DNA from 4 places in the Cobetia sp. UIB-001 genome. Region 4 is predicted to be linked to each of the others. Evidence: predicted binding sites of a transcription regulator. Region 4 holds the regulator's gene; each other region holds the start of a gene.
What was found. Region 4 encodes sigma-54, which starts transcription at its own class of promoters, with help from an activator protein. Its sites were predicted from a motif close to TGGCACNNNNNTTGCTNT; they were not measured.
Positions count from the first base shown of each region.

Region 1 (2,205 bases), 930 kb from region 4:
TCCAAACCATCGGTTCCGGGCATGCGGATATCGGTGATCAGGACATCCGGGCACTGACGCATGATGCTGGCTTCGGCCTGATCGGCACGCTCGAAGGTTTCCACCTCGAGGTCGGGTTGTGCCAGAGCGCGCTCCAGCACCCAGCGAATGGCACGGTCGTCATCGACGATACAGACGCGGGCAGTCTCGCTCATGTGTGATCTCCAGAAGTGCCGGCTAGCGGAATGAGTAAACGGAATTCGGTATGGCCGGGGCGCGAGTCACACTCGATCAGCCCCTGATGCTGGTGCAGGATGCCCTGGGCGATCGACAGCCCGAGCCCTGAGCCTTCGGCGCGCCCCGAGACCATCGGGTAGAACAGCGTCTCGCGCAGGCTCTCCGGTATGCCGGGGCCGTTGTCGATGATCGCCAGCTCGCAGACCAGCCGGTGGCGCTCATGGCCCAGCGTGAACTGCCGGCGAGCGCGGGTCCGCAGCGTGATCTCGTAGGGAGCGGCGTCAGGCTGCGGTGAATCGGGCTGTGGCTGCTCATTGAGGGCCTGGGTGGCATTGCGCGCGATGTTGAGCACCGCCTGGATCAACTGACCTTCGTCGCCGATCACCTCCGGCAGGCTCGGGTCGTAGTCGGCGCTCAAGGTGATGGCGCTGCCTTCCGCCTGCAGCAAGGCCCGCACCCGCTCGGTCACCGCATGCACATTGACCGGCGCCTGCAGCGGTGGCCGGTTCGGCCCGAGCATGCGATCGACCAGATCACGCAGGCGGTCCACCTCCTCGATGATGATGCGCGTGAACTCCACCATCTGCGGTTCGGGCAGGTCACGTTCGAGCAGCTGGGCGGCGCCACGAATGCCGCCGAGTGGATTCTTGACCTCATGCGCCAGACCACGCGTCAGCACCTTGACCGCCTCCTGGCGGGCGATCAGCGCTTCTTCGCGCGAGATCTGCATCAGGCGGTCACGCGGTTCTATCTCGACCAGCAGTTCATTGGCGCTGATGGGCGTCGCGGTGAAATCCACCGTCAGCGCTTCATTGGCCGCGTTGATGATCTCGGCCTCACGCTGGGTGTAGGGGTGCTGTTCCTCCAGCGCCTTGCGCAGCACATTGATCAGGGTGTCATCCAGCCCGGTCATGTTGTCGGGCGTACTGCCCTTCACACGCACCAGACTCACCGCCAGCAGCGTCTCCGCGGCGGGATTCATCCAGACCATCTGCAGCTGTGAGTCCAGCACCACCACGGCAGTGTTCAGGTGTTCGAGCAGTCGTTGATGCATGGGTTTGTTCGCCATCTGCAGTACGTCTCCCTGTTCTGCAATAACCGCGCCAGTCTGGTGCAGGCACCGAGAACACGGCGTCCGATGCTGTGCAACCATTTCTGGCCCCTCATATTGGCACCAAAATGGTGCAGGCGAAAAATCGCGCTCGAATCCGCGTTGCTTCACTTCACCGCCAGGCGGCCCGAAATCGACTGGCCCGGACACGAAAAAGCCGCCCGAAGGCGGCCTGTCAGCGAAGGAGAAACGCACGAAGCAAAAGGCCGCCCAGACGCTGCTAGCCACCGCCAGCATTGGCAGGATTGTTGGGGTTGCGAGGCAGATTGACGCTGGCGCGCTGCACATAGACCACCTTCGGCTCACTGGTCTGGCGCACGCGGCCGGTGGAATCCAGTAGCTCCGCCTGGATGACATGCTTGCCACGCTCCAGCGCCGGCACCATGAAGACGGTGCTGTGCATGGCGGATTGAGACGGCGCACCGTCCACGGTCACGCGCACCTTGTCTTCCGGGCGCAGCTTGGGCTCGATCCCCAGGCGCACCGCCAGATTGCCCGCCTGCCCGGTCTGCAGCGTCTCCTCGTTGGACGGGCTCTGGATGGTGAAGGTGGTATAGCCACGGAAGGCCACATCCACCGCAGGCGCCCGGGTGCGGGTGCTCTCGCTGGATGAGGAAGAAGTCACGCGCGACGGCGTGCTGCGCCGCGGCGGCAGGGATTCCGTCGACGGCACCACGCTGAGCGGCGTCAGCTGCACCTTGCTGCCGCCCGCAGGCTGATCACTGAAGACCACGTTGCCGTTGGCATCGACGTGACGATAGACCTGGGCCGCCTGTAGTTCGAACGACAGGCTCGACAGCATCAGCGTCGCTGCCAGCAGCAGGCACTGCAGTGGCTCGGGGCGCGCTGCTGGCAGGGCACGCGAGTCAGTCGCGGGG
Region 1 covers NZ_CP058244.1:4,063,745-4,065,949, forward strand. The annotation lists gene ntrC (nitrogen regulation protein NR(I)) at 1-194, opposite strand, end outside; gene glnL (nitrogen regulation protein NR(II)) at 191-1,285, opposite strand; gene HA399_RS16855 (DUF4124 domain-containing protein) at 1,548-2,205, opposite strand, start outside.
Region 1: glnL (nitrogen regulation protein NR(II)) is a predicted target of sigma-54. The motif match lies at 1,305-1,322, and genes of this name have one in related genera.

Region 2 (2,205 bases), 880 kb from region 4:
GCTGACGCTGGAAGCCCAGACCCTGGCACGTGCCTGTGGCAAGTCGCACCTGCATCATCTGGAACCGGAAGATCTGGTCGCTCTGAACGTGGAAGCCGCGGCCATGGCCCGGGTGCCGCTGGCGGGCACCAACTGGGTGCCGGGCCAGGGCGGTTACTGATGGCACGATCTTTGTTGTGCGTGTGCCATTGTGCATGGCTGCCATTGCGCATGATTGTCATGGCAAAGATGCAGAGAATTTTGTCAGCAAGTTCGCCGCAATGTTGTCCAGGAAAGCTGTCGCAATGACAAGAACTCTGCTCCGGTTGATGTAGAAAGATTTGACCTGATTACATCGAGTCATTAGAGCGCCTCACCTCTTCGGTGAGGCGCTTTGTTTTGTGCTGAGTCCAGTCAAGGAATCCGGCCAATATCATGCAAGAGAAAGCGCGTCAGAATGCTGATGATGGAGAAGCCCGTAGTGTCGTTATGATTGAAAGGTCGTGATTTTCACAAGGCAGAATTTTTCCATTCTTTCAGGATCTTGTGGTTATTTCATGAGAAAGATGTCAGGCGTAGAGGTTGGCTTGTGGGGTGAGATTGAATCAGGTCAATAATGGTGAATACAAGCCGTTTCTCCTGAGCTAAGTGTTCTGTTTTGGTGCGCGAATGTCTCGATTGATTGTTCATATATGAAGCGGGGTTTTCAGGCGATTTTGTCGGGTATGTGGGGTAATGATTTTGCCGTCAATGGCACGAAATATGCTCAAGAAATGGAGTGGTAGTCGGATGCACGTCATCGTCAAGACGGCGGCATTACAACAAGGACAATTTCTCAGAGCAGGGTCGTGTCATGAAAAGCCCGCAATCATCCTCTGTCACTGCCGGGATTCGAAGTCGGCAACACTATCCACGCATCGAGGCGCTGCCCGATGCCCAACGCTATCTGGTGGCGTGCCAGTCTCCCGAGAGCCTGCCAGGCACTGGTGAGGCGGCGGGCAACGCCCGTCAGCAGCTGCAGATGCATTGTCAGCTGATCAGTACGCTGCTCGATCAGCTCGGCAGCCGCGAGGTGGGAGGCGCCGTGCAATCCGCCCCGGCAACAGAGGCGTTGCCCACGGGCCCCGCCGACAACGCCCGTCTGCATCGCTGGTACGACGTCGATGACCGCCCGAAGGCCTGCGACGCACTGGTCGGCGCCATCAGCGAGATCGGTGTCGCGGGGTGTCTGGTCATCATCGGCAGTGAGCATTTCGTGTGGCAGGTCGCCAATCTGGCTCAGCAGCAGGGGCTGCTGCTGGATGACATGCTGATGTTGCCGGTCGCTGCCCTGGGGCGGCATGTGTTCTGCGTGCACTGTCAGCAGGTCAGTGAGCATGTCATCCACTCGCCGGCAGCCTGTGATGGCTGCGGTTTGATGCTGGAAGTGCGTGATCATTTTTCCAAGCGTCTCGGCGCCTACATGGGCGTGCGAATCGATGCGGAAGCCCCGGGAGAGATTCCCCCACAGGAGGAGGTGGCACCATGTCTCGCTTCATGAAGGCGCGGGTCGCCGCGGTCGATCAGCTCAGCAGCAGCGTGCGCCGTCTCACTCTGGTGCCTGCCGATGAGGCTTCCCCCTTCACGCCGTTCTCGCCGGGCAGTCATGTGGTGCTGGGCATCCCGGGAGAGGGGCGGGTGTGTCGCAACGCCTACTCATTGATCAGTCCGCCGGATGATCCCTCGCATTACTGCATCGCTGTGCGTCGTCAGCCGGTCTCGCGTGGTGGCTCCGAAGCCATCCATTCCCGCGTGCAGGTCGGTGACGAGCTGGAACTCAGCCCGCCGGCCAACCTGTTTCTGCCGCACTGGCAGGCGCGCCACCACCTGATGCTGGCAGGCGGCATCGGCATCACGCCGTTTCTCTCCTACCTGCCGGAGCTTGAGCGGCGTGGCGCCAGCTGGGAGCTGCACCTGCGCAGCCAGGACCTCGACGTCGCCCGCTTCCCGGAGGCCGCGCCCTATCTGGCGAGTGGCAACATCACTCAGCATCGCCTCGAACGCCCGAATCTGAAGGCCTTGCTGGCGCGTCAGCCCGCCGGCACGCACGTCTATCTCTGCGGCCCGCAGGCCATGATCGATGCCGTGAAGGACGCGGCGCGCGAGCTGCACTGGAGTCTCGCGCGCATCCACCATGAGGTCTTTGCCGCCCCGGAACCGGGAACTCCCTTCACAGCCGTGGCACGT
Region 2 covers NZ_CP058244.1:1,699,703-1,701,907, forward strand. The annotation lists gene HA399_RS07190 (FMN-binding glutamate synthase family protein) at 1-160, shown strand, start outside; gene HA399_RS07195 (dimethylamine monooxygenase subunit DmmA family protein) at 833-1,519, shown strand; gene HA399_RS07200 (PDR/VanB family oxidoreductase) at 1,504-2,205, shown strand, end outside.
Region 2: HA399_RS07195 (dimethylamine monooxygenase subunit DmmA family protein) is a predicted target of sigma-54. The motif match lies at 731-748, and genes of this name have one in related genera.

Region 3 (2,205 bases), 930 kb from region 4:
AACGCGCCTCGACACGCTTGCCTTTCGGGCTGGCGGTGTACGGGATACGGATGGAAGCGGAACGGTTGCGGGCAGAGTAGGCCAGCATGACCGGCGCTTCGAAGCCCGGCACCAGACGCTTGTAGGAGTTGGTGGACGCATTGGTGAAGGCGTTCAGGGCACGAGCGTGCTTGATGATGCCGCCAATGTAGTAGAGGGCCATTTCGGACAGACCCGCGTACTCGTCACCGGCGAACTGGTTGTCGCCATCCTTCCAGAAGGACTGGTGAACGTGCATGCCGGAACCGTTGTCACCGACCAGCGGCTTGGGCATGAAGGTCGCGGACTTGCCGTAGGCGTGAGCCACGTTGTGGATCACGTACTTGAGTTCCTGAACCTCATCGGCCTTCTTGACCAGGGTGTTGAACTTGACGCCGATCTCGTTCTGGCCGGCGTTCGCCACTTCGTGGTGGTGAACTTCGACTTCCTGACCGATGGCTTCCAGGGTGTTGCACATGGCAGCACGGATATCGTGGAAGCTGTCGATCGGCGGGACCGGGAAGTAGCCGCCCTTCAGACGCGGACGGTGACCCAGGTTGCCGCCTTCCGGCGTGGAATCGGTCGCCCAGGCACCTTCTTCGGAAGAGATCTTGAACATGGAACCGTTCATCTCGTTCTTCCAGTGCACTTCGTCGAAGATGAAGAATTCCGGCTCCGGACCGAAGAAGGCGGTGTCGCCCAGACCGGTGGACTTCAGGAATTCCTCGGCACGCTTGGCGACGGAACGCGGATCGCGCTCATAGCCCTGCATGGTGGCCGGCTCGATGACGTCGCAACGCAGCACCAGGGTGGTGTCTTCGGTGAACGGGTCGAGGAAGGCAGTGCCGTCGTCCGGCATCAGGATCATGTCGGATTCGTTGATGCCCTTCCAACCTTCGATGGAGGAACCATCGAACATCTGGCCGTTCTCGAAGAATTCCTCATCCACTGTACGCGCCGGGATGGAGACGTGCTGCTCCTTGCCCTTGGTGTCGGTGAAGCGCAGATCAACCCACTTGACTTCGTGTTCTTCAATCAGGGCAAGTGTCTTCTCAGCCATGGTAATTCTCCGATGGAGCCGGCGGCTCTGGTTACAGTTGGTGTCAGCGTTGTCTGGGGTTATTGCTCTATTTTGTAAGCCTTTTCTCTCATGGTCGGCGTCGTTATGCCAGCCATCAGACAGGATGCTCTAACAATGCAGCGAGCGTGCCAGAATGGCGCACGCCGCATCGCTCATTTCAGTAAGCTCATGAATATGCTGAAAAAAAACATCACCATCTTCATGCATGCAGCACGAAAACCCGACCAAAGATGGGCCGACAAGGTGCAAAAATTCTTGCCGCGCAGTGCAGATTCATCATTTGAGTGCACCAAAAAACGCCATTGCTCCACATTGGTGCAAAGTGCTGAATCCCGGGAATTTTTCCGCTCACACCCGATGATCACGTCAGCATCACATTGCGGTCATTTCTTCCTTTCATCCTCATGTTTGCCTCGACTCACAAGTTTTTTTCATCCGCGACAAGGGCGCGGAAAAGACTTGAGAGACAACCATTTGGGCACTTCAGGCCAATTGAAGGCACTCGCTGACTCGCCTCGTGAATGCACGATGCTGGCAGGAGGCATGCCATGCCCCCTATAATGCGCCCCAAATCACAAGCGCCCGGTACGCGAGCGCCCATTTTCCGCACAGGTTCCCGTCGTGATCGAGAAACTTCGCAACATAGCCATCATCGCCCACGTTGACCACGGTAAAACTACCCTGGTCGACAAGCTCCTGAGTCAGTCTGGCACCCTGGACCGCAAGGCCGAGGGTCAGGAACGCATCATGGATTCCAACGACCAGGAAAAAGAGCGCGGCATCACCATTCTCGCGAAGAACACCGCGATCCAGTGGAACGACTACCACATCAACATCGTGGATACCCCTGGGCACGCTGACTTCGGTGGCGAAGTCGAGCGCGTGATGTCCATGGTCGATTCCGTGCTGCTGCTGGTCGATGCCGTCGATGGCCCGATGCCGCAGACTCGCTTCGTGACCCAGAAGGCATTCGCCCAGGGCCTGAAGCCGATCGTCGTCGTCAACAAGATCGACCGTCCGGGCTCTCGTCCTGACTGGGTCGTTGACCAGATCTTCGATCTGTTCGACAACCTGGGCGCGACTGACGAGCAGCTCGACTTCCCGAT
Region 3 covers NZ_CP058244.1:4,066,731-4,068,935, forward strand. The annotation lists gene glnA (glutamate--ammonia ligase) at 1-1,078, opposite strand, end outside; gene typA (translational GTPase TypA) at 1,721-2,205, shown strand, end outside.
Region 3: glnA (glutamate--ammonia ligase) is a predicted target of sigma-54. The motif match lies at 1,213-1,230, and genes of this name have one in related genera.

Region 4 (2,205 bases):
GATCACCGACCACAACGTGCGCGAGACACTCGATATCTGTGACACCGCCTATATCGTCGGCGATGGCCAGATCATCGCCCACGGTGATGCGGACTCCATCCTGGCCAACCAGCAGGTGCGCGACGTCTACCTGGGCCACGAGTTCACGCTCTAGGGTCAGCGCCTGCGCTGAGTCCTCGCGAGGTAAAAGCTTCGAAAGCCGCTGCGTGATTTTATCGCGTAGCGGCTTTTTCATGTCTGACATCAGACGCATGCATGACGTCCATACCACCTTGGTGGAAACATGGCATGCAAGTTGCTTGAATATTCACGGCAACCACTTGTCAGTGCCCCGAGTCACGGTATAGCGTAGTAAGCACGTTCCTTTGCCGTGAATTGACTGACTCCATGAAACCCACCCTGCAACTCCGCCTCGGCACCTCGCTGACCATGACGCCGCAGCTCCAGCAAGCGATCCAGCTGCTGCAGCTGTCGACGCTCGACCTGCGTCAGGAGATTCAGCAAGCCCTCGAGTCCAACCCCATGTTGGAGCTCGACGAGGACTACGAGTCGCTGGATGTCGTCGAGACACAGGATTCGAGCGAGATCTCCACTGCCGACTCCTCGAGCGAGATTCCCGAGGAATACCCCCTCGACAGTGACTGGTCGGACCTCTACCAGGACCACGCCGGTAGCCTGACCAGCTCCGGCAGTGGCAGCGGGAGTGAAGAAGGGCCGGACTTCGATCGCAATACCAGCGTCGAGAGCCTGCAGGACCACCTGCGCTGGCAGCTGGCGATGACCGACCTCGATGGCCGTGAACGCCAGATGGCGGAGAGCCTGATCGATGCCGTCGACGGTGCCGGCTATCTGAGCCTGTCACTCGACGAGCTGGTCGATGGCCTGCGCGGCCAGGGCCTGCCCGGCCTCAAGGCCTCCGAGCTCGAGCAGGTATTGCTGCGTCTGCAACAGTTCGACCCGACCGGCGTCTTCGCCCGTGATCTGCGCGAATGCCTGCTGCTGCAACTGGCACTGTTGCCGGATGATCTGCCGCTGCTGGCGCAGGCGCGCCGCCTGGTACGTCAATTCCTCGAGGCACTGGGCAACGATGACCGCAAGCTGCTCAAGCGCCGCCTGAGCCTTGACGATGACGAGCTGGATCACGTCATCCGCCTGGTACGCGCGCTCGATCCGCGTCCGGCATCCGCCTGGGGCGAGCCCGCCAGCGATTACGTGATCCCTGATCTGCTGGTGCGCCATACCCGCCATGGCTGGCAGGTCGAGCTCAACCCGGAAGCGCTGCCCAAGCTGCGCATCCAGCCGGAATACGCCGCGCTGATCAAGCGTGCCGACAAGTCCGCCGACAACACCTTCCTCAAGGACAACCTGCAGGAAGCGCGCTGGCTGATGAAGAGCCTGTCATCGCGCAATGACACCCTGCTCAAGGTCGGCCGCGAGATCATGGCGCGTCAGATCGACTTCCTCGAGCAAGGCGAGGAAGGGATGAAGCCGTTGATTCTGGCCAACATCGCCGAAGTGGTCGAGATGCACGAATCGACCATCTCGCGGGTCACGACCCAGAAGTACATCCACACCCCGCGCGGCGTCTTCGAGCTCAAGTTCTTCTTCTCGAGCCAGGTCGGTGGCAGCGGCAGTGGCGACGCCCACTCAAGCACCGCCATTCGTGCCCGCATCCGCAAGCTGATCGCGGAAGAGCCGGCCCGCAAGCCTCTCTCTGACTCGCGCCTGGTCGATCTGCTTGCCAGCGATGGCATCGAGGTCGCACGTCGTACCGTGGCCAAGTACCGCGAAGCGATGGGCATTCCGTCCTCAAGCGAGCGCAAGCGTCTGGCCTGACGCGTCACCTGCGGCTGCCATGCCCTGCTTTCACCTCCACAATGGCAGCCGCCACCAACCTCAAGCGTTGGATTTTCCGCTCATCAGCCTCTGACTTCGCGAGTAGCGGTACGCCTGTCGCGCGCTCTGTCATCCCGTCAACCGCTCGTCAATTGCCCGTCATGGCCCATGACAGCGCGCAGAATGACGGCAAAAAACCGCCGTTCCGGCAGCGTCATTTACCGTCAATCGCATGTTTTTAAAGTCACTTTTGCGCGTATTGCACCTGGATGACACCCGAAGAACCTCCCGGAACGCCGCTTGTCCCACGCAATCGAAGCGCCTGAAAGGCGACGTACATGCAGGGATTGGCGACGAAAACCCGCCTTC
Region 4 covers NZ_CP058244.1:820,039-822,243, reverse strand. The annotation lists gene lptB (LPS export ABC transporter ATP-binding protein) at 1-154, shown strand, start outside; gene HA399_RS03450 (RNA polymerase factor sigma-54) at 388-1,836, shown strand.